Regions from separate parts of the Paenibacillus sp. EB106-06-01-XG199 genome, predicted to be linked through region 1. Evidence: riboswitches for the same ligand, from Rfam matches in the RefSeq annotation. Region 1 holds a riboswitch; the other holds the start of a gene.
The links. Region 1 has a riboswitch for glycine ahead of AC3WT9_RS21960 (amino acid permease). Riboswitches for the same ligand answer to the same signal wherever they lie in the genome.
Positions count from the first base shown of each region.

Region 2: it holds a riboswitch for glycine, as region 1 does, so the genes downstream of both, gcvT (glycine cleavage system aminomethyltransferase GcvT) here and AC3WT9_RS21960 (amino acid permease) in region 1, are expected to answer to the same signal.

Region 1 covers NZ_JBYTDQ010000006.1:158,958-171,037, reverse strand. The annotation lists gene AC3WT9_RS21980 (TetR/AcrR family transcriptional regulator) at 1-31, opposite strand, end outside; gene AC3WT9_RS21975 (DHA2 family efflux MFS transporter permease subunit) at 198-1,673, shown strand; gene AC3WT9_RS21970 (YdeI/OmpD-associated family protein) at 1,841-2,512, opposite strand; gene AC3WT9_RS21965 (phytase) at 2,642-4,045, opposite strand; gene AC3WT9_RS21960 (amino acid permease) at 4,361-5,752, opposite strand; glycine riboswitch at 5,916-5,996, opposite strand; gene AC3WT9_RS21955 (AAA family ATPase) at 6,114-7,124, opposite strand; gene pnuC (nicotinamide riboside transporter PnuC) at 7,121-7,798, opposite strand; gene AC3WT9_RS21945 (helix-turn-helix domain-containing protein) at 8,068-9,096, shown strand; gene AC3WT9_RS21940 (sensor histidine kinase) at 9,232-10,128, opposite strand; gene AC3WT9_RS21935 (ABC transporter permease) at 10,151-10,912, opposite strand; gene AC3WT9_RS21930 (ATP-binding cassette domain-containing protein) at 10,905-11,828, opposite strand; gene AC3WT9_RS21925 (response regulator transcription factor) at 11,912-12,080, opposite strand, start outside.
Region 2 covers NZ_JBYTDQ010000009.1:178,583-190,662, reverse strand. The annotation lists gene uvrB (excinuclease ABC subunit UvrB) at 1-1,584, opposite strand, end outside; gene AC3WT9_RS27680 (flagellar motor protein) at 1,766-2,551, shown strand; gene AC3WT9_RS27675 (flagellar motor protein MotB) at 2,548-3,378, shown strand; gene AC3WT9_RS27670 (hypothetical protein) at 3,450-4,085, shown strand; gene gcvH (glycine cleavage system protein GcvH) at 4,169-4,561, opposite strand; glycine riboswitch at 4,744-4,840, shown strand; gene gcvT (glycine cleavage system aminomethyltransferase GcvT) at 5,077-6,201, shown strand; gene gcvPA (aminomethyl-transferring glycine dehydrogenase subunit GcvPA) at 6,198-7,550, shown strand; gene gcvPB (aminomethyl-transferring glycine dehydrogenase subunit GcvPB) at 7,547-9,007, shown strand; gene AC3WT9_RS27645 (LuxR C-terminal-related transcriptional regulator) at 9,106-9,912, opposite strand; gene AC3WT9_RS27640 (ABC transporter ATP-binding protein) at 10,206-11,222, shown strand; gene AC3WT9_RS27635 (ABC transporter permease) at 11,241-12,047, shown strand; gene AC3WT9_RS27630 (ABC transporter permease) at 12,066-12,080, shown strand, end outside.

The DNA of each region.
Region 1 (12,080 bases):
CTCGTGGATCTACTCTCTTTTGTGCAGACATTTCATCCCTCGATTATCGTTTATTTGTCACTTCATCTACTAATCCACCCGTTCTGTCGATTAGTCAACATTTTCAATAAAATTGTAAATAGGAATAATTCTTAATTACTGATATGATTCATTTTATTGACACTGTGTCGAAAAAGCAATGAAGAGGGGATTACACTGTGCAAGAAGACATTAAGAAAATAAATAAAGGAATCTTACTAACCATCTTAATTTTGGGTTGTTTCTTATCCACACTCAATCAGACGTTATTAAATGTCGCCTTAAGTAATTTAATGGATGTATTTCATGTCACGGCAACGACCGTACAATGGATTTCAACGGGCTTTATGCTGGTTAACGGGATATTAATTCCGATTACAGCCTATTTAATGAAGCGCTTTACAACGCGGCAATTATTTCTAAGCGCCATGTTATTTCTATTAATGGGCTCAATCATTTGTGCAGCGGCACCAAGCTTTATTGTGCTCTTAATAGGACGTATGATCCAAGCGGCCGGCGCAGGCATTATTATGCCGCTCATGATGAGTGTTGTGCTCGCTATCTTCCCTATTGAGAAACGCGGCAGCACTATGGGGCTGCTTGGACTGGCGATGATTTTCGCTCCTGCCATTGGACCGACGCTCTCGGGATTTATCGTCGAATATCATTCTTGGCGCTGGTTATTTATTGGCCTCATCCCCCTTGTCGTCATTGTCATAGTGCTGGCCTTCAAATATTTAGTGAATGTATCCGAAACGTCTAAGTCGAAGCTCGATGTAGTGAGCGTTCTTTTATCAACCATCGGATTTGGCTTAATCTTATACGGCTTCAGCAGCGCAGGCAGTAAAGGCTGGGACGATGCACTAGTGATCCTCTCCATAGGGATTGGGATCGTTGTAACGGCCCTATTCTGTATTCGGCAGATCAAGTCCGATGACCCGCTGTTAAACCTGTCTGTCTTCAAAAATAAAATCTTTACCTTAACGTCTCTAATTAACGTGCTAGTCACGATGATGATGTACGCAGATATGATTCTATTGCCTATTTATCTGCAGAATGGCCGTGGATTCACAGCATTTGATGCAGGGCTTCTATTATTGCCGGGTGCGCTTGTAAATGCTTTGATGTCACCCGTCACCGGTAAATTATACGACCGTTTCGGTGCGAAGCCATTGTTCATCATCGGTTTACTGTTTGTTATTCCATCCATGTGGGCGGTAACAGATTTATCTGAATCGACAACGTATATGTATTTAATGATTCGTACGATCTGCCTGCGAATTGGATTAAGCTTCATTACCATGCCACTTAATACGGCGGGACTAAATGCGCTGCCCAAGCAACTCGGTACACATGGTACAGCAGTGAATAATACCGTCCGCCAAATTGCCGGGGCGATTGGTACGGCTGTCGTGATTACAATTTATACAGTGCAGGCAACAAGCCATGCAGCTACAGTGATCCAGCAGAATCCTTCTACTACTGCTGAGCTCCTTAAATCCCTTACATCGATTTTAGGGGCAAGTGACGCCTATTACTTCATGATGATTTTATCCATTGCCGCATTTGTTATCACATTATTTATGCCTACGAAAAAGAAGATCATAATTGAAAAAAAAGCAAACGCAGTCAGCAAGGAAGAACCTCTGTTGTAACACGCATGAGCTAGCAATATTAAGTATATGAAGAAGAAAAGCCACTCTTTATGCGGAGTGGCTTTTCTTTTATTATGTTCGCAAACCAAAAATACGCATAGCGCATTCGACTGTGAATTGAGTTAATCCGTCATGCAAATCAAGATAAATTAATCCTGCAGTTCCATTTACGGCTTGTCTCTCCGGTAAATATCAATGCTTTTATACCCTTCACTCAGAATCCTCTTCATTTCCGCCCGCCGTTTTTCTCTAGTCTCCTCTTGTACGGCGCTGTATACATAACGGGCCCAATCCTTTCGGTAGCCGGGCGTAAGGGACTGGTAAAAATCCAGTGTCTCCGCACTATCCGTCAGATCTTGCTCCACAGCGGGGATCATAGAGGTGTAATCGTCCACACGTTGACTTGGCTTTGAGGATGCTTCCTTGTTCTTCCGCGCCTCCTCTTTGAATCCAACTACGGTAAACACATCATTTAAGCCCACCATACGTGCAAACTTCAGGTTGCCCGTGCCAATATAACCGTCCTCATCGGCTCCTACCCCTTCAAAAAGACTGTCTCTGTGAATATAGGTCGGATAAACCTTATTCCCCTTTTTGGGATAAGCGGCGAACAAATAGCCGCCTGTATTTAAATAGTTGTGATCAATCACTTTCTGGACGAGATTCTGTAGCGATTCCATATTGAGCACATAAGCAAAAATCAGATCATAACTGCTGGCTGTTAATTCAGTGTCATGCTCTGCTAATCCCGCTAAACTGTCGTCATCCTCTGGTCTGTACAATACAGCAACCTTTTTGAATTTGTGCATATTTAGCTTTTCTACAATTGTTTTAGCCATGTACGGACCCCCGTTATATGTTGTCTTTATCATAAAACAGCCCCCAAGATCCCTAAAACGTGGGATTGGAGGCTACTTGTGAGAAAATGTTCTTTGCTTTAAAACTTGAACGTTAGCTGTTAACAACTATCACTTCGCGCTGCGGTCCACGAGTTTATGAGGATCAACTTTATTGTCCATTAATAGCGGGGTCTTTGCACCTTTAGCAATTTGATCCCAGGCTACCACTTTAAAGTTTTGGTTAAGCTCTTTGCCATTGTTAATGTTGGAATCATCCTGTGCGATGAAAATGCCATAAGGGAACTGTTCGCCCAGTCCGAACCCGAGTACATCAATACCATCAGTCACTGAGGTGCCATCGGTCAATGCGCCATCGGCGATATTAAAGCTAGTGAGGTAAGCGTTATTGCCTTCACGGTCATATATCGCGTAGCTGTCACTGCCTTGGCTGGAGGCGATTAAATAACCGTTGCCGTCGGCACCGTAATAGAGAGTCAACCCTTCAATATCATCCTGCAATCGGCGTCCGTCCGCAATATCGACAGTGGATAGAGGTTTTGTGCCGCTGTCAGGCTCTGCATTATATTTGTATATCGCGTAATCCTCTTCCGCTATATACATCATGCCATACTCATCATCGGCTACCATTCCTTCTGATTGCGTAGAAAGCTTAAACTCGCGAACGAGCTTACCTGAAACTTTGCCCTTCCCGTTCTCAGTCAGCTCATATTGCTCAAATTCGCCTGCTTTACCCAGAACCAGAGCGTAATACTTATCCGATTTCAGGCTATGGTAAAGGCTGAAGCCGTATACCTCTTCCATCTTCGCTTTAATGGGCTCTGCTGCGATGTCAGTCAACTTCCCGGTTGCCCCATCCATGGCAAAAATATCGATCGTGTTCGTAGAACGGTTCGTCGCGCCAACAATATCTACTTTTTTATCGCCAAGCAGAAAATTATAACGTATATCAATATTATTCATTTTTCCTACTTTATAATTCTGAAGCTCTTTGCCGTTCAAATCATAGACGAGAATGCCTCCGCCTTTGTTCGTTGCAATGATTTTGGAATTCGCCGGGTTCGCAGAATCGAGCCAAATGGCCGGGTCATCGGCTGCATCCTCGCCATCTTCAACGGCTGCCGTCTCCACCTGGGCGGTTACCGGATACGGGGTGATGATATCCGCGGAATTGATGAACTTTGCATTTTCCGCCAGAATTGCTTGAAGCAGCTTGGAAGGAATGTACATCGTGCCATCGACTAATTTGACCTCCGCTGGAAGCTCGCCTGCTTTACCCGCTAGACGATATTCCTTATCGCCTGCCGTGAACGTGCCTGCGAATCCGTTCTTCAGCTTGACCAGTGCCGACTTATCGTCGCTATCCCAAGTGATAGTTGCTCCGATCCCATCCATATGCTTGCGCAGAGGTTCATATCCTTTTAGGTCTGAGGCGGATGCTGCATTAGTTGTTGCGGCAGGAAGTAGAGCGCCTGCAAGGAGTAGCGTAGATAGTACAGTTTCCCATGTTTTCATTGATGTTCAATGTTCCCCTCTATTGTTAGTAATTGCTTAACTATAGAAGATGAGTGTAAAAGACGTATTAACGGACAACTAGGCCTTTGTAAAATTTACAATGTAAATTCAAGATAGTATTTGATTATTTCTCAGCAGGGAATTTGCTCATATGATATAGGATACGACATTTATGATAATCTGGGAAATGAGTTAAACTCGATTGCGAGGGACACTGTTGCAATTACCCAGGATACTACTTCTGAAGATTTATTGTTCGGGACGACTCACCCGGCCGGAGCATATAAATTGGATCTATTAAAAGAGCGACCTCGGTCAGGCATCCATGGGATGTGATTCTGTACTGATTATTTTGCTGCTTCTTTCCCGCTTTCTCCGATTCGCCGAATACAAAACAAATAATAAAATAAACCATAACGGCGTCAATAATAAGGCCGGACGTGTTTCTTCAGCAAACAGCATAATAATGAGTATGATTGCAAACAACGCTAAGACTACATAATTAATAAATGGGGTGAACGGGGCTTTGAATTTTGACTTCGCCTGCAATTCGGGCTTTGTTTTCTTATACCGCACATGGCAGATCAGGACGATACCCCAAACCCAAATGAAACAAATGGCACTGATGGTTGTCACGATCCCAAAAGCAGTCTCCGGAATCAGCTTACTCAAAAGAGCTCCCACGGATAACACAAGCGTGGAGATGAAGAGCGCATTGCTAGGGACGTGATTTCGATTCAGCTTTGCAAAATTAGCTGGAGCCTGTTCATTCCTGCTTAAATTATATAGAATCCGGCTTGTTGAGAACATTCCGCTGTTACAGGCAGACGCGGCTGAAGTTAATACGACAAAGTTAATAATTCCAGCAGCAATCGGTATCCCGACTAAACTAAACGTTTTAACAAAAGGACTTTCTGCCGGATTTAGTTCTGTCCATGCGTTGATGGATAATAAGGCAATAATGGCACCCACGTAGAAAAATAGAATTCTCAAAGGGATTTTATTAATCGCTGATGGGATGGTTTTTTCTGGATTAGATGTTTCTGCTGCCGATACCCCCACCAATTCCACACCTACAAAGGCAAACACAACCATTTGAAAGGAAAGTAAGAACCCTGAAATCCCGTTCGGGAATACTCCCCCATGCGCCCAAATATTACTGACAGTAACCGTTCCGTTAGCTGTTTTGAATCCAATCACGAGCAGGATTGCCCCGATAACAATCAACGCGAGAATAGTCACTACCTTGATTAATGCAAACCAAAACTCTAATTCGCCAAAACTTTTTACAGTTAATAAATTGAGCCCTAATAAAATGATCAAACAAATGACGGCAGGAATCCATTGCGGGATATCAAACCAATATTGTACATATACGCCAACAGCTATAATATCCGCCATAGCCGTCATGATCCAACAAAACCAATAGGTCCATCCGGTTACAAATGCTGCGCGCGGTCCAAGATAATCTTCGGCGATGTCTGTAAAAGATTGATAACCCGCTTTTGACAACAGAAGTTCTCCCAACGCCCTCATAACAAAAAACACGGCAATACCGACGATTAAATAAGCAAAGATGATGGATGGTCCTGCGAGTTGTATAGCTTTACCTGATCCTAAAAACAATCCGGTCCCGATGGTCCCCCCAATTGCAATGAGCTGAACATGCCGATTCTCTAAATCTCTCTTTAGTTCTTGTGGTGCCATGTGAAACTCCCCCCTCTAAATTTAATAATTCTTTGTGAAATAATGAACAAGTAAAAATGACAATAAAAAAGAGACTGGATGCGCTCCAATCTCACGGTCATAAGAATATTAAATAAAATACACTCATTATTCTGACGATTATCAGAATAACAAATGAAATATCCAGTACTCTTCTGTCCTTTTGCCTGAGATTGTGAACCCTTCGGCGCCGGGGAATCCCCACGGTCTCTCCAGAAGCTGCTCCTGCTATAGTGTGATCCATAGCATTCATAGCTTAGAAATTATTTGATTATAGGATCATAACTTCTTTTAAATATTTTTCAATACTAATCATAGTCAAAAGTTTTGTCAATAACATTAATTACCACCGTGCTTCGCCAAAATAATTATGATAGGGCTTGAACGTTGCCAGTACTTCGTCTACCTTGCCCATTCGTTCCTCCAGGCTTCCCCGAAGCGTGATGTACGGAATCCGCCGCGCCTTCAAATCCGCAATAATTTGCTTATGGAAAATATGCCGCTTCTGATTCCCGCTGCGGTCCCATGTATCCTCGTAAGGAATATCGTCTTCACACAGGAAAAAAAGGTCATACCGCTGTGCATTTTCCAGGGCGATCCGGGTTAAGCGTTCAGGGGCCCGGCCGTGGTAATCCAGGGCAAACATATAAGTGGTGATCGCATTGGTATCGACAAAAAGATATTTATCCGCTTGCAGTAAAGCCCGCTCTTCCCGCTCCATATGGCCGACAGCAATTTCATCGAACGCCTCCAAGCCAATTCGGCGGTCCACCTGATGCTCCGTCCAATAATCGCGCCCGTATTCGCTCGCATAGGTTGTACGATACCGCCGGGCCAACGCTTCGGTGATCGTGGATTTGCCGGTAGACATCGCTCCCACAAAAACCACTTTTGTTATTAAATCCCGATATACGCTATCGCTCACATATTCCCGGTACTTGTAAGGATCCGAACGGACCATAGTAGCTGAAATCGGTACCTGCCCGCGGGCTTGATCCACCCTCCGGTCTACTGCGCCCAAAGCGATGCTCATATGCTCTCCGTAAAACTCGCTGGAGTAGAAATGTGTCACTTGCTCGCCTTTCAGTAACCCCAGAATATATTGCTCTTCCCTTATCTCATGCTCCCGGTTGTTAGAATACCCATCGGGACCGTCCCAGGCTTCAATCACCCGTACCGCCGGGTAGAGCTTGCGAATCCAGTTGGCCCGGATATGCAGCGGGATCGGGGTCACCGTCGTCTCATAGATCACTACAATCAGTTCATCGACCTCTTGCAGCGCCGTCTCGAACATAAACTGATGCCCTTTATGCAGCGGGGCAAACTTCCCGAGCGTCAAGCCAAGTCTCTTCATGCTGATACCTCCCTAGCTCCCTTGTTCCAATTGTAGTAGCCGTATACAGCGTTAACCAGATACGCACTCCACATGACGATCATCAGCAGGCCTTCACCGCTCCCCTCCAGCATTCGAATCACCCACAGCAGCACCGTGAACATATTGAGGACCATATAGACCAGCCATTGTTCCTTGAATCTTCGAACCATTAAAAGCGTGGCGACAACGGATAACACCGTCGTAATCGCATCAATATAAGGCGAATTCTGCCCCGGTATGAACGATAGACCCAGGCCCAGCAACAGGCTGCCTAATACGCAGAACGCCCCCACAAGGAGCAGACGCTTGAGCTCCAGCTGACGCATGGACAGCTTGCCGTTAGTCTGGTTATTTTTCCACATGTAGAAGCCAACCACATTCATAGGAACAAAGAAAAGCAGATTTAGCATAACCTCTCCAAACAAACCGTTGACGTAAGCCAAGTATGCATAACCAACGGTATTGTACATCCCAAACACATAACTCATCAGATTTCCCTTCGCCGCGAGCACCACGCACAGCACCCCGGTGATAAAGACCGTAAATCCGAATAAAGAATCCTTAGAAATCACCGTAAATCCAACAGCAATTGAGGTAAACAAAACCAGCCAGGTCAATTCAAACAGGTTCCAGCCGCCCCATGATTTATTCACTTGCATCCCCTCTGCTTTCATCCGATTTGTGCACCATAAGGTTAGTTCGTTCTTACTTTCAATTTGATAATAACATATTGTTAATATCATTGAAAGCAAAAAATGTACACTTGATGAATCGAATGATCCAAAGAGAGGCTTCGTGCCTTGTGGCCGCTAATGTAACTGATAAGTTAATTCGTTTAACCACGCGGTCATTGAGGAGATTTTAAACCACAAGTTATAATTCAAGGGACTAGTCGAACTGATAAAAATTGGAGGGTATTCAAATGAATATTGAGATCGGAAAAAAAATCAAAACCCTACGTTTACAAAAAGGAATGACTCAGGAAGAGCTTGCAACAAAATTGAATATGTCATCCCAAGCCATATCCAAGTGGGAAAACAACGTAACCATGCCAGATATTCAAATTCTCCCTGAGTTATCTGTGATTTTAGGGGTTACAATTGATGAGCTATTTGCATTATCTGATGACACACATCTAGAGCGTATTGAAAATATGATTAGTACCGAACATTTTATTTCCAAAGATGATTTTAATTATGCTGAACAATTTCTCAAAGAAAGGCTAACTAATGACGAAAATAAGGCCCCATGTCTCACATTGCTGGCTCAGTTACACATTCATCGTTCAGAGGAGCACCGTGAATTAGCTTCCCATTATGCCAAGGAGGCCCTGTTATTAGATCCACATAAAAAAAGTAATCATAATGCTTTACGGGATGCGGAGAATGGAGTCATTTTTGACTGGAACTATTCAAATCACCATAAACTTATAGAGTATTATAAAAATTTCGTGCCAAAACATCCAGATTACTGGCAGGGTTATGTATGGCTTATGAACCACTTACTTGCAGATGGCAGATGCGCTGAAGCTAAAGAAACTCTAGAAGGATTGAACAAAATCCATCCAGGTTATTTATATCAATTATATGGAGGACTGATCTGCAAGGAAGAAGGCAACCTTTCTCAGGCATTAGTTCTTTGGGAGCAGATGACGGATCTGTATCCTGATGAATGGCGAACGTGGTCCTTTAGGGGAGACTGCATGGCGAAACTGTGCAAATACGACGAAGCCATCGAATATTACACCAAAGGATACGAACTACAACCCAATCCCAAATATATAGATGCATTGATAGCAATTTCACATATATATGAGATTCAAGGAGAATATGATAAAGCTATTGAGAAGCTTCAAGAAATCATCGAACAATTGGAAAGTAATTGGGAAATCACAGAGGGTAAGGCAGTTGATTTTTATGCAAGAGAAATAGAATATTTCAAGAAGCTGTAAGTAAAGTGGCATAAACGACTAGCCCATCAATTACACCGCTTCCCCTGCTATATTATGGGGTGGATTTCAGTTCTGTTCACGAAAAGCCAATCAATGGAGCACGCTCCATTGATTGGCTAATTCGGTGTCCCGTGATCACAGCTTCCAATGGCAGGTCATCTTTAAGTTGCCCCCGCGCAGCTCCGCGGTCAGCGTACCGTTCATCTTGTCCATTAGACTTTTGGCGATAGAAAGACCAAGTCCCGATCCTTGGCCGGATCGGGTGCGGTCGACCGTGTAGAAGCGGTCAAATAGCAGCCTCACATCAATATCGGATAATTCCTTCGCTTCGTTAATGATCGTGAACTCGGCAATCTCAGGCTGTTGCTGGAAGCAAATTTTTACATGACCGGTCGCATGCTTGATAGTATTGGTAAGCAAATTCTCAATAACCCTCCGCACGGCTGATTCGTCGGCATATACGGCTACCTCTCCCTCCGGCATCCGGATATCCGGCGTAATATCCCGTTCGTTAAACCGGTCGTAGAAACCGACCAGAATGTCTGACAAGAGGACAGTCATTCCGATCCGCTCGGTCTTAAGCTGATAATCGGAAGATTCGATTAGGGATAACTCGAAGAAATCGTTCAATAGAGCTTGCAGCCGTTTTGTACGATTCTTAACGATGGTGAGGTATTCGTGCTTCTCCTCAGGCGTAATAGGCTCCGCTTCCAGCAGTTGAATATAGCCAAATATGGAGGTGAGCGGAGTACGGATATCATGGGAAATGTTCGCAATCGCCTGCCGCAGCTCATTCTCGGTTCGTCTTCTGCGGGCCTCCGCGTCGACTACGAGATCGGACTGGCGGTTAATTTGACCTGCAAGCGTTTCGAGCCTATGGTCGAATAGAGTCACGTCTATTTTTTTACCGGTTGTCCGTTCATTATAGTGACGCAGCTGCTCTGTCATCCGCCCCAGCTCCCGCCTCATCAGCAGCAGATGGGTAAGCAGGAGAGCCGCCACCGTAACCGATATGAGCGTTATGATAAGCAAGACTCTCCCGCCCCTCTCATTATTATTTAATTTCTTTTCTGCGGAACACGAGAATACCGAGTAGCGCGGATACGACAATCGTCAGCACTGGCACGAGCAGGAGCGCTGGCAGATCGCCGCTGGCAATACTGGGCTTGCCGATATCGTTCATCAGCTTGAAGATAGAATAATCATACACTGTAGTAAAGAAAGGGATGTACTCACCTAAGCCCCCCAAAATCGTATCAATCATTAGGAAGAAAATCATCGAGAAGCCGATCGTTTTACCGCTTTCGGTGAACACGGCAGTGAACAGCGCCCCGATCGCCGCATAGCCTGCAGTGTACAGCAGTGTCAGTCCTAGGACCCGCGGTATGAAGGACGCGTCAAACCCCTCCGGCAAATGGCCGAAACCTGAAAGCAGGGAAACCTCGGTCGTGCTTACGATCGGGAATACCAGAGAGATAGCCATGGCTCCGACCGAGAAGCCGATCAGTTTGGCGGTGAACAGCCGCCCTCTATCGTTGCCCGACGATGCGATCGTCTTCATGACACCCGTCGCATATTCATTGGCGATGAAGAATCCGGCCAGCGCTGCAACGCCGAATTTGATCAGATAGGCATTGCTTGCAATAAATTGAATCAGAAATTCGGCTCCCGTGAACTGCGGCTCTCCATTCGACTTATGGTCAAAGTAGTAGAGCAGTGGATAGACCAGTGAAAGAATGGCGGATATTAGCAGCAGCACGCGGAATGACCTGTCCTTACGCAGCTTGAACAGCTCGGATCTAATCAGATTATACATGCCGGGCACCCCCGATCCGCTTCATGAAATAGCTCTCCAGGTCTTCGCCCATCGGCATAAACTGCTCAATTTCCAGACCTGCGGAGAATAGCGTCGAAGATACTTTACCTGGCTGTTCGATGCGGCCAAACAGCTTAATCGCGCCGTCGGGCATCACTTCGAAATCGTTGGTGTGGAGTTCGTTCTGAATAACCGTTGCCGCTTTGTCCGGATCATCCGCTTTAATAAACACATATTGCTGACATTTATCATTCAATTCCTGAGCAGTGAGCTGCTCCAGCAGCTTGCCGTTATGAATAATGCCGTAATGGCTTGCCAGCAAATGCAGTTCGCTCAGAATGTGGCTGGAGATCAGAATCGTTATCCCTCGTTCGTGGTTGAGCTGCTTGAGCAGCTCGCGCATTTCGATGACGCTCATCGGATCGAGCCCATTGGTCGGCTCGTCCAGAATTAGAAATTCCGGATCGCTTAGCATGGCGATTGCCAGACCCAGCCGCTGCTTCATTCCAAGCGAGAAATTCTTCACTTTTTTCCTGCCTGTTTCCTGCAGTCTGACCAATTCCAGCATCCTTGGGACGCAGTCTTTGCCGGGGATGCCCCGGAGGAGCCGGTTCACCTCCAGATTCTCGGCGGCGGTCATGTGGGGGAAGAGCGAGGGGCTCTCGATAATCAGACCCATCCGCTTACGGGCCTGGGTCAACGCCCGCTCGTCGCTCGCGCCGAACAGCGCGATATTTCCTTCGGACGGAAAAGCAAGTCCGGTAACGATGCGCATCAGCGTCGATTTTCCGGCTCCATTCTGCCCAATAAAGCCATATATGGAGCCTTTACGGATAGATAAATTCACTTTATCCAGCGCTACGCTGCCTTTGAACTTCTTAGACAATTGATTCGTCTGCAATACATATTCGCTCATTGTAGTCTTGGCCTCCCTTATGTGATAGACCAAGTATAGAAACGAAAACTTAAGAGGAGCTAAAGCCAATCCTTAAGAATGTCTTAAGGCTTTAGCCGATAGCCCATGCCCCATACCGTCTCAATAAATTCGCTGCCGGGCGCAGCCTTCGCAAGCTTGCTCCGCAAATTGCTCATATGGACGTTGACCGTATTGTCGTCTCCGTAGTATGGCTCATCCCATACGCTTTCGTATAAATTTGCTTTCGTGAAT
Region 2 (12,080 bases), on a different contig from region 1:
GGCGTCGAGAATCGCGACAAGGGATACCTCTGGCAGGTCTAGTCCTTCTCTTAATAAGTTGATACCCACGAGGACATGGAACGTACCGAGACGCAGATCACGCAGAATCGCCATCCGCTCCAGCGTCTTGATGTCAGAATGCATATATCGGACCTTGATCCCGATCTCCTTGAAGTAATCGGTCAGATCCTCGGACATTTTCTTCGTAAGTGTCGTTACCAGTACCCGTTCATCGCGTTCCACACGCTCGCGGATTTCACTGATCAGATCATCGATCTGGCCTTCTGTCGGACGCACCTCAATAATCGGATCAAGCAGACCGGTAGGGCGGATAATCTGCTGCACCATCGTATCGCAGTGTTCCATTTCGTATGGACCTGGCGTAGCGGACACATAGACAATCTGGCTTACCTTGTCTTCGAACTCCTCAAACTGAAGCGGCCGGTTATCCAGCGCTGACGGCAAGCGGAATCCATGCTCTACCAGGACGGTCTTCCGCGCACGGTCACCGTTATACATGGCCCTGATCTGCGGGAGGGTAACATGAGATTCATCAATAATAATCAGCATGTCATCCGGGAAGTAGTCCATCAAGGTATAAGGGGTTGCTCCCGGCTCACGGAAGGTGAGCGGTCCCGAATAGTTCTCAATCCCGGAGCAGAAGCCGACCTCCTTCATCATCTCGATGTCATAACGCGTCCGCTGCTCAAGCCGCTGGGCTTCCAGCAGCTTGCCTGCGTCGCGAAGAACGGCCAGCCGTTCCTCCAGTTCACGTTCAATGTTGACGATCGCTACCTTCATCGTTTCTTCCTGGGTTACAAAGTGAGATGCCGGAAAGATCGCGATATGCTCACGTTCACCGATTAATTCTCCGGTCAGCACGTCAATCTCGGTAATTCGTTCAATCTCGTCGCCGAACAGTTCTACCCGGATGGCATGTTCTCCCTGTGATGCCGGGAAGATCTCAACCACATCGCCGCGCACACGGAATGTACCGCGGACAAAATTTATGTCATTGCGCTGATACTGGATATCTACTAATCTGCTTAAGATCTGGTTGCGTGGCTTCTCCATCCCTACCCGCAGCGAGAGCAGGAGGCTTCCGTATTCCTTCGGCGAACCGAGGCCATAAATGCAAGATACGCTCGCTACAATAATGACATCACGCCGTTCAAACAATGAACTGGTCGCGGAGTGGCGCAGCTTATCTATCTCTTCATTGATGCTGGAATCTTTCTCGATGTAGGTGTCGGAGGAGGGAATGTAAGCCTCTGGCTGGTAGTAATCGTAGTAGCTGACGAAGTAATCTACCGAATTGTTCGGAAAAAACTCTTTGAATTCACTCGCCAGCTGCGCAGCAAGCGTCTTGTTGTGCGCAATTACCAGCGTGGGGCGGTTTAACTTGGAAATCACTTGTGCGACGGTGAATGTCTTACCTGTACCCGTCGCTCCCAGCAGCGTCTGGTGCTTCTTGCCCTGCCGGATGCCGTCCAATAATTCCTCAATGGCATGAGGCTGATCGCCCTGGGGTGTGTATTCGGACTCCAGTTCAAAAGTCTTCGTACTGACGACAATATCGCTCATTTGCCCGTCTCCCCTCTATCGTCTAAAATATAGTAGTATAGTATAATTGTGGCCCTAAGTACTGGCTCTCCATACAATCCTGAAAAATATGGAAGATAAGAATACTTGTTCCCGTTTATTATACAGTGTTGCCTACATTCATGCAAACCATAATATATAGAAAAGTAAGGAGTCATAACCTATGGATATCACCGCAATTATCGGCCTCCTGGCTGGACTGGCCGCTATGATCGGCGGCTTCTTTTGGGAAGGCGGCAATCTCTCCGGATTGCTGCAGCCTAATGCTGCACTAATTGTCTTTGGCGGCACATTCGCCGCTGTTCTCATCAGCTTTCCAGCATCTAAACTGCGCCATATCCCTGCTGCACTGCGCATGGCCTTCGGCAGGCATCCGGACCTGAGTGAGCAGAACGCGGAGGAGCTGATCTCCATGGCTGCTATTACCCGGCGCGGCGGTGTGCTCTTACTGGAGCAAAAAGCCGAAGAACATCCCAATCCCTTTACCCGTGAAGGATTGCTGCTGATCGTTGATGGCACAGATGCTGACGAGGTTCGCCAGATTCTGGAGCTGGACATGGATGCCAAAGAGTTAAAGTACAACGGCTACGCCAAAATTTTTGAGGCGGCCGGAGGCTACGCACCCACGATGGGGATTATCGGGACGGTCATGGGACTGATCCATGTCCTCAGCAATCTGACCGATCCTTCCAATCTGGGAGCATCCATCGCAGTCGCTTTTACAGCGACGCTTTACGGTGTAGCCAGCGCCAATCTAATATTTTTACCCATTGCCTCCAAGATCAAATCCCGCAGCCAAACCGAGCTGGCTGGCATGGAGATGCTGCTGGTCGGCATTCTGGCCCTGCAGAACGGGGATCATCCGCAGCTGGTGCGCAAGAAGCTTAGCTCCTTCACTGCGGACTCTGCCGGAAGCCGTGAGCATGAGTATGCAAGAGGGCTGCTATGAGGCAGAGAAACCGGCGTAAGCAGCACGCCGAAGGCCGGGAGAGCAATGACCGCTGGATGATCACTTATGCCGATCTCATTACACTTTTACTTATATTTTTCGTCATTATGTTCGCCATGAGCAGTCTGGACGTGCAGAAATACAAGATTGTCACCGGTTCCCTTTCGGAAACGTTCAGGAGCGGCAACCCCGTGCTTGAAGGTGGCGATGGCATTCTGGAGAGCCAACAAGAAACGGAAAACAGCGGCTCAGCAAACAGTCAGGATAATGGGACAGGAAGCGAAGCTGCAGGCACAGCCGATGCCGGAGAGGCGGCTCAGCCGCCTTCGTCACGTGAACTGGCTTTCAAGGAACAGGAAGCAAAGCTGGCCTCATTGATGGGCGTCATCACCAAATATGTTGAAGACAACAACCTCGGGGATCAGATCTTTGTTGCAGATAAACCACAGGGCATTGCCATTACGCTTAGCGACCGTTTCCTGTTCGATGCCGGCAAAGCCGAGCTGAAAGCACCTGCATTCCCTGCGCTCCGCCAGCTCTCGGGCCTGTTCCGCGGCATCGGTGCATCCATCAGCATTGAGGGGCATACCGACAATACCCCGGTGTCGGTTGGCTCACGCTATAACGACAACTGGGAGCTGTCAGGCGCACGGGCGCTCTCCATCCTGCGTTTCTTCCTCGACAATGAAGGACTGGATCCGGATACCTTCCAGTATGCAGGCTATGCCGATACCCGGCCCGCTGCCGACAATACTACGCTGCTTGGAAAACAGAAAAACCGCCGTGTCGAGCTAATCGTGCTGCGGCAGCTTCAAGACGAAGAATAATTCCGCCTTTCAGCCCGGAGAGCAGCAGATGATGAAAGGTTACATTTGCTTCTAAAGGAGTCTGAGCAGGTATGGAAACTCTAAACGCAGCATCACCTGATCCCGCCCGATTTTTAAAAAATCTGCGTCTACTAGTCTCGCTATTGGTTACCGCGTTTCTCCAGGGAATCATTACGTTCTTCGTTGGGGGCATGGCTTATTTCCTTTTACTCTCGTCGTACTCCCTTTTCTGGGGCGAACAAGCCAATGTATATCCGCTAAGCAAGCTGATTCAAATCGCCGTTCGTTTTTTGCTTGCGGGCGGCGCTTTTGCCTTGCCCTGGCTGGGAGTCTGGTGGATGCTCTACGGTCTGGCCGGCAACGGACGCATCCGCTGCTTTTTTCTGCACCTGTTTTTCGCTTATGTGCCGCTTGTGGTTATCTTTTTGCAGCTTGATCCCGTGTATTACCCGGACACAATGATCCCCAGCTCAGCCGGTGAGATGACCTTTTTTGTCTGCATGGCCATGGCAGCTGTCCTGCTGTACCCCTTTTACTCTATCGGCGTTTACTACTTTGTGCTCAGACCGGCTGCACCCCCTCGCAAAGTCTACAGATTTATCCTTCTATGCTGTTTATTCGTCATGATTGGCCTTGCACTGCTGCCCCTCTTGTGGCGGATGGCTCCACATTTTTATCCGGGACTTGCAGATTTCCCAAGCCGCTGAAAGCGCAAAAAAGACAGACTCCTCACATTAGTGCAGCTAATGCGCGAAATCCGTCTTTAATAAATTTTCCACAAAACCAATTGCTATTCCCCAACCCGTTCACGGTAAGCGGCTGCGTCCAGCAGTCCCGATACGGCGTCAGCATACTCGCCTTCGATCTCCAGTTCAAAAATCCAGCCCCCGCTGTACGGCTGATCGTTAATCAGCTCCGGGCTGTTCTCCAGTGCATCGTTAATCTTGGTAACCGTTCCCGATACCGGTGAGTATAATTCGGAAACCGTCTTCACGGATTCAATGCTGCCCACGCTGTCCCCGGCAGAAATAGCCGATCCAACTTCAGGAAATTCCACAAATACGATATCGCCTAGTAAATGCTGGGCATGGTCCGTAATCCCAACACGTATTAACCGTCCTTCGCCCTGCTGCGCCCATTCATGCTCTTCGCTGTACAGCAGGTTATCTAGCACTTCACTCATTTCAAGCCGCCTCATTTCCGAATTGGAGTTGTGAATTTAGTTATAGACTAAGTTATCGTCCTGCTCAATGTCAATATAACTGACAGGAAATAAAAATTTGTCATCTTTTTGACGTTTTTTTGTTGACAGTGCACCTCCATACCCGCTTTAATGGAGACAGCAGAAAATTATACGGTTTGCGAATGATGGCATAGGGAGAGACCGTCTCTTGAAGACGGCGCCGAAGGAGTAAGCCCTCTACGGGGTGAATCTCTCAGGCAAAAGGACCTTTGCCGGACGCATCTCTGGAGAGCATCAGGCCCTGCAATTGCAGCGTACTGGTCACCAACGGGGAAACCTGCCGGGTTCACAGCAGGGTAACTCTCAGGTACAAAGGACAGAGCGGAAGTCTATATGCGCGTGCGCATATTTGGCTTCCGCCTGTCCTTTTTTTAATGGGCAGAAACGGACTCCGTCCCTGCCGGCAAAGGAAATCCCGTTAGGCTTGCATGTAATCAGACCAAGGGAGTGAGCACATGAACGCTTTGAAAAGAACGCCTTTTTATGACCTATATTCTGCTTATGCGGAGTCCAGATGCATTGACTTCGGCGGCTGGGAGCTGCCGGTGCAGTTTACCGGAATCGTCAAGGAGCATGAGGCCGTCCGCGGACAAGCCGGACTGTTCGATGTGTCACATATGGGTGAATTCATGGTTAGCGGCAGCGGCTCGGAAGCCTTCCTGCAAAAAATGACGACCAACGATGTCAGCAAGCTGGCAGACGGTGGAGCGCAGTACACGCTGCTTCTATATCCAAACGGCGGTGTTGTCGATGATTTGCTCGTATACCGCCTCGGTGAAGAGCGTTACATGCTTGTCGTGAACGCCTCCAACATCGACAAGGACTTTCAGTGGCTGCAGCATCATCTCACCGCAGAATTCAGCGGCGTCAGCCTGAGCAATATCTCGGATGAGACTCTTCTGCTCGCCCTGCAGGGCCCGCTGGCTGAGGCCATCCTCTCCAAAGTTACAACGGCTCCCATTGCTGAGCTGAAGCCTTTCCACTTCATCGAGAACGCCGAGGTGTGCGGTGTGAACGTTCTGCTCTCCCGCACCGGATATACCGGCGAGGACGGATTCGAGCTCTACGCGCCGCCGGATACGGCGGCTGCGCTGTGGAACGGCCTGCTGGAAGCGGGGGCTCCGCACGGCCTGACACCGGCCGGTCTTGGCGCACGCGACACGCTGCGCTTTGAAGCCAAGCTGCCGCTGTACGGCCAGGAGCTGTCGGCGGATATTACGCCGCTGGAAGCAGGCGTGCAGTTCTTCGTGAAGCTGGATAAAGAAGATTTCATCGGCCGTGATGCGCTGCTGAAGCAGAAGGCTGACGGTCTGCCCCGCCGCCTCGTCGGTCTGGAAATGATCGACCGCGGCATTCCGCGTTCCCACTACCCTGTATACGGGAATGGAGTAAAGATCGGTGAAGTGACTACCGGAACACAGTCTCCAACACTCAAACGCAATCTCGGACTTGCGCTGCTGGATGCAGCTTACAGTGAAATAGGTACAGAGGTAAACATAGAGATCCGCGGCAAGCAGCTCAAGGCTGTCGTGGTCAAAGCGCCATTCTACAAAAAGAGCCAGGGAGTGAAGCCGCAATGAAGCACCGTTATCTGCCAATGACTGAACAAGACCGCCACGAAATGATGGAAGCAGTCGGAATTCAGTCCATGGAGGAGCTGTTCTCCGATATCCCCGAGGCCGTCCGTTATCAGGGAACTATGCCGATGTCGGAGGCACTGGATGAATACGCCTTGCTGCGCCATATGAAAGAGCTGGCCGACAAAAATGCCAATTTCGATACCCACGCCAGCTTCCTCGGCGCCGGCCTCTATGACCATCATATCCCGGTCGTTATCAATCATGTCATCTCCCGTTCGGAATTCTACACTGCTTATACTCCTTACCAGCCGGAAATCAGCCAAGGCGAGCTGCAGGCGATCTTTGAATTCCAGTCCTACATTTGTGAGCTGACCGGCATGAAGGTGGCCAACGCCAGCATGTACGATGGCGCTACGGCTTTCTCAGAAGCGGCAGTACTTGCAGCTGGTGCCACCAAACGCAAAAAGCTGATTGTCTCCCGAACTGTTCATCCGGAGGCCCGCCAGGTGTTGCGCACTTCGGCAGGTGCCTGGGGCCTCGATGTCGTAGAGATTGACTATAAAGACGGTGTAACCGACCAAGCGAAGCTTGCCGCAGCCATCAACGGCGACACGGCGGCTGTCCTGGTGCAGTCACCGAACTTCTTCGGCGCGATAGAAGATCTCGGTGCCATCGAGCCGCTGATTCACGGCGTCAAAGGTCTGTTCATTGTCAGCGCCAACCCGCTGGCGCTCGGCGTGCTGGAAACGCCGGGCAAGCTCGGCGCCGACATCGTCGTCGGTGACGCGCAGCCGCTGGGCATTCCGGCTTCGCTGGGCGGACCAACCTGCGGATTCTTCGCCGTAGCGGAGCATCTGATGCGCCGCATGCCGGGCCGGATTGTCGGCCAGACCGTTGACCGGAACGGCAAACGCGGCTTCGTGCTGACGCTGCAAGCCCGCGAGCAGCATATCCGCCGTGAAAAAGCCACTTCGAACATTTGCTCTAACCAGGCGCTGCTGGCGCTGTGCGCTTCCGTCTATTTGTCCGTGATGGGCAAAGAAGGCATGCGCGAGGTTGGCGGGCTGAACATCCGCAAGAGCCACTATGCCGCCGGCAAACTTGGTGAAATAAACGGTGCTGCAGCTGCGTTCTCAGCTCCTTACTTTAACGAATTCGTCCTGAAGCTTCCGAAAGGAAGTGAAGTCAGCGAGATTAATTCCAAGCTCATTAAAGCAGGTTATCTCGGCGGTTACGATCTGGGCCGTGATTATCCGGAGCTTGCCGGACATATGCTGGTTGCCGTCACGGAGAAAAGAAGCAAAACCGAAATTGACCAATTCGCCAGCGCACTGGAGGGCTGTTTATGAAACCGGAACAAAGTCTGATCTTTGAGCTTAGCCGTCCCGGCCGCTCGGCCTACTCCCTGCCGCAGTGTGATGTTCCGCAGGACGAGAACCTTGATGCACTGATCCCTGCAGGACTTCTCCGCAGCGAGCCGGCCGTGCTGCCGGAAGTATCCGAAGTGGATGTCATCCGCCACTACACCGCGCTGTCCCGCCGCAACTTCGGCGTTGACAACGGATTCTATCCGCTCGGCTCCTGCACGATGAAATACAATCCGAAGATCAACGAAGATGTTGCCCGTTTCACGGGACTGGCAAAGATTCATCCTTACCAGCCGGAAGAAAGCATTCAGGGTGCTCTGGAACTGATGTACACCCTGCAAAATGATCTTTCCGCTTTGACCGGAATGGATGCCGTCTCCCTGCAGCCTGCCGCAGGCGCACATGGTGAATGGACCGGCCTGATGATGATCCGCGCCTACCATGAGAGCCGCGGCGAAACCCGCACGAAGGTGATTGTGCCGGACTCCTCGCATGGCACCAACCCGGCCAGCGCCGCAGCAGCCGGACTTGATACGGTGACGATTCCTTCCAATACTAAAGGAATGGTTGATCTTGAAGCGCTGAAGGCAGCTGTCGGCAGCGATACCGCCGCGCTGATGCTGACCAACCCCAGCACACTCGGCCTGTTCGAAACGCAGATTGTGGAGATTGCCGCAATTGTACATGAAGCGGGCGGACTGCTCTATTACGATGGAGCCAACTCCAATGCCATTATGGGCATTACCCGTCCCGGAGACATGGGCTTCGATGTGGTTCATTTGAATTTGCACAAGACGATGAGCACCCCGCACGGGGGCGGCGGCCCGGGAGCCGGACCTGTCGGCGTGAAGGCAAAGCTGATTCCTTTTCTTCCGCAGCCTACAGTGGTCAAGAATGAAGATGACAGCTTCTCGCTGAACTATGGCGGCCCGGAATCCATCGGGCGGGTCAAAGCCTTTTACGGCAACTTTGGAATTCTCGTCCGTGCCTATGCCTATATCCGCACCTACGGGCCGGACGGCCTGCGCGGGGTTTCCGAGAACGCCGTGCTGAATGCCAACTATATGATGCACCGGCTGGCACCGTATTTTGAAATTCCGTATCCGGGTGTCTGCAAGCACGAGTTCGTGATGTCCGGCAAGAATCTTAAGCAATACGGCGTGCGCACGCTGGACGTAGCCAAACGCCTGCTCGACTTCGGCTACCACCCGCCAACCGTCTACTTCCCGCTGACTGTGGAAGAGTGTATGATGATTGAGCCGACCGAAACCGAAAGCAAGGAAACGCTGGATGGCTTCATCGAAACGATGATTCAAATCGTCAAGGAAGCCCAGGAGACCCCGGAAATCGTCATCAATGCTCCGCATACTACGGAGATCAGCCGTCTGGATGAAACGCAGGCCGCACGCAAGCCAGTACTGAACTGCTCTTGCGGTTAAAGCTGATTATCCCTAAACCGGCCCTATAAGGATTGAATAAGAGCCAGCCCTGGATACCAATTATCGCGGGCCGGCTCTTTTTATATGTATAAAATCTGTTAATGCGCAAGCTTTTTGGTGAACTGCCACCGGTCATTCACACGCATTTTACTGTAGATGTTCTTGACCATGTTACGCACTGTGCCTTCGCTAATCCCCAGCTCGTTGGCAATGTGCAGCGCACTTTTCTCCATCAGCCATAACCGGGACACATCTTGTTCGCGCGCAGTCAGTCTAAATTCCTGAAAACTGGCCTCCAGCCGGTACTGCTGCATCTCCGGGTGCTGCTCCATCCACTTCTCCGAAATGTTCTCAGCCACCTGCTGCACGAAGGGGATGGCAAATTCAATCTGTTCATTTTTATTGAAGGAAATATCCACATAACCATACACTATGCCATCTCTCTGCAGCGGAGCACATACGCAATTCCATCCTTTAAATACAATATTGGAATGTTCCTCGCCTCTAACTACACCTATACAGTTCATTTCCATAGCCAACGAGACCGCATTTAAACCAGAATATTGCCCTCCTAGGCTGACACCGACACCCACACCGGCCTGAAGCATATCCGCTTGAAGATCTGGAGAGGAAGATACCAGCTCCAGAATGACGCCCTCCTTGCCAGTTAAGAACACAACATAAGGAATGGAGATAAAATGGCTGATTTTTTTCATTTCGTTGCGGATGGAAGCAATCATTGCTGTATGATAAATACGGTCCTTGCCTTTTTCATCCGAAGAAACCGCTGTCAATTCAGCAGGTATTGCTCCTTCTTGTATGGCGACTGGCTGGAATAATTTAAGTTGTTCCTCCTTCAAGTCCCCGGGCAGGCACCAGACTCTCGTCTTGTCAAAGATACTCAAATAGCTCCACCTCCATTTTTACCATAATCTATTATAATCGATTTCAGAAAAACGTATTATAACATAAATCAGAGAATTAAGAACATGCATCATCAGATTGTCTATGATGGACAGATATAGCTCCACTATAAAATCCGTATGTTCATCAGACAGAGGTTTTTTTGCAGGATTCGTCATAAACTAATAAAAATATAATTCTTTCGATTTATTGTGATAGTTTTCGACATTACAGCAATGCTATATTAACGGAACACGCCTTTTTATGGAATATCAACACTGAAGGAGGATGACCCTTGAGTATTATTGAAGCTAAAGGACTGAGCAAGTCGTTTATGCAGGCGGTGAAGGAGCCCGGCCTCAAAGGCGCGGTCAAGCATCTGCTGATCCCGAGGCATATTGAGAAGATGGCGGTGCAGTCGCTGGACCTTAGCATCGAGGCAGGTGAGACGGTGGCCTATGTCGGGCCGAACGGGGCTGGCAAGTCCACCACCATCAAAATGCTGACCGGTATACTAATGCCTACCGCGGGCAGTATTTCTGTAAACGGTATCAACCCTTACCGGAAAAGAATGGAGAATGCCGCCCAGATCGGAGCGGTATTCGGGCAGCGCACACAGCTGTGGTGGGATATTCCGATTGTGGAGTCCTTTTCCCTGCTGAAGGATATTTATCAGATCCCTGATGCTGTGTACAAGACCAACTTGGAGATGTTTATTGAGATGCTGGGTATGCGTGAATTTATTCACTTATCTGCCCGGAAGCTCTCCCTCGGCCAACGTATGCGAGCGGATCTGGCTGCTGCTTTATTACATAACCCGCCGATTGTGTATCTGGATGAACCGACGATTGGCCTCGACGTCTCCGTGAAGCAGAAGATCCGCGAATTCATCAAAAAGATCAACCAAGAGCAGCAGACTACAGTCATGCTGACTACCCACGATCTGGGTGATATTGAGGACCTCTGCAAACGGCTGATTATCATCGACCACGGCTCCATTATCTATGACGGCAGCTTAAGTGAAGTCAAATCCCGTTTCGCCAGAAACCGGGTGATCTTCTTCCAGGTGGGCTCGCCATTGCCCGAGCTGTACCAGCAGCTCTCACAGACTCCGGGAATGAAGCTGGACTTGCAGAATGATCAGGAGTTCTCCGTATCTTTTGACCGTTATGAATATACCGCCAGCGAAGTGGTCAGCCGGGTGATGAAACATGGCGAGGTGATTGACTTCCGGATGGAGGATGCCAATATCGAGCAAGTCATCAAAGCCGTATACGACGGAAATCTGAACCTGAACGAAACCGGTGCATAAGGAGGAACGAACGCAGTCATGCCTGTACCCAATCTTAAGAAATACAGAAGTATTGCCAACCGGTCCTTGCAAAATGTTCTCGCTTACCGGACTTCTTACGTGATCACCTTTCTGGCCAATTCGATCAATCTGCTGGCAATCTACTTTTTGTGGCAGGGCATTTATAGCGGCCGCGATATCGTAGGCGGGTATTCCTGGGACCAGATGAAAACCTACTTGCTCGTTACCTTTCTGGCCAACTCTGTGTTGTCCTGGTATTCCGAAACATCCATTTCCGGCAAAATCCTCGATGGGAGCGTTGCCGTAGATTTGCTTAAGCCCATTGATTTTCAAAGCGCAAGATTTGCGGAAACCTTGGGCTCCAGCCTGCTTGAAGGAGGAATGAGCACGGTGTTGCTCGTTCTGTTTGCCACCTTCCTGACCGGTGTAACCTTCCCGCAGTCGGCGCTGGTCTATCTGCTGTTCGCCGTCAGTCTGCTCGGAGCGATCCTGGTAAAGTTCGGCGTTGTCTATCTTGCGGCATTATTATGCTTCTGGTCGACCGGCTCCATGGGTATTGTCTGGACAAGAATCGCCCTGACCAACCTGCTATCCGGAGCGCTGGTACCCTTGGCCTTTTTCCCGGATTGGCTGGAAAAGCTCGCATTGTTCCTGCCTTTTCAGAGTATTATTCACACACCGACGATGATCTTTCTGGAACAGGCGGACACTTGGGAGAGCGTCAGGCTGATTAGCCTGCAATTCTTCTGGGGGATTGCACTCTGGATTGCCGGAAAATGCATGTGGAACTGGGCAGTACGTCAGGTAACGATTCATGGAGGTTAGGCGGAAGGAGAGCGAAGCATGAAGTTATCACGC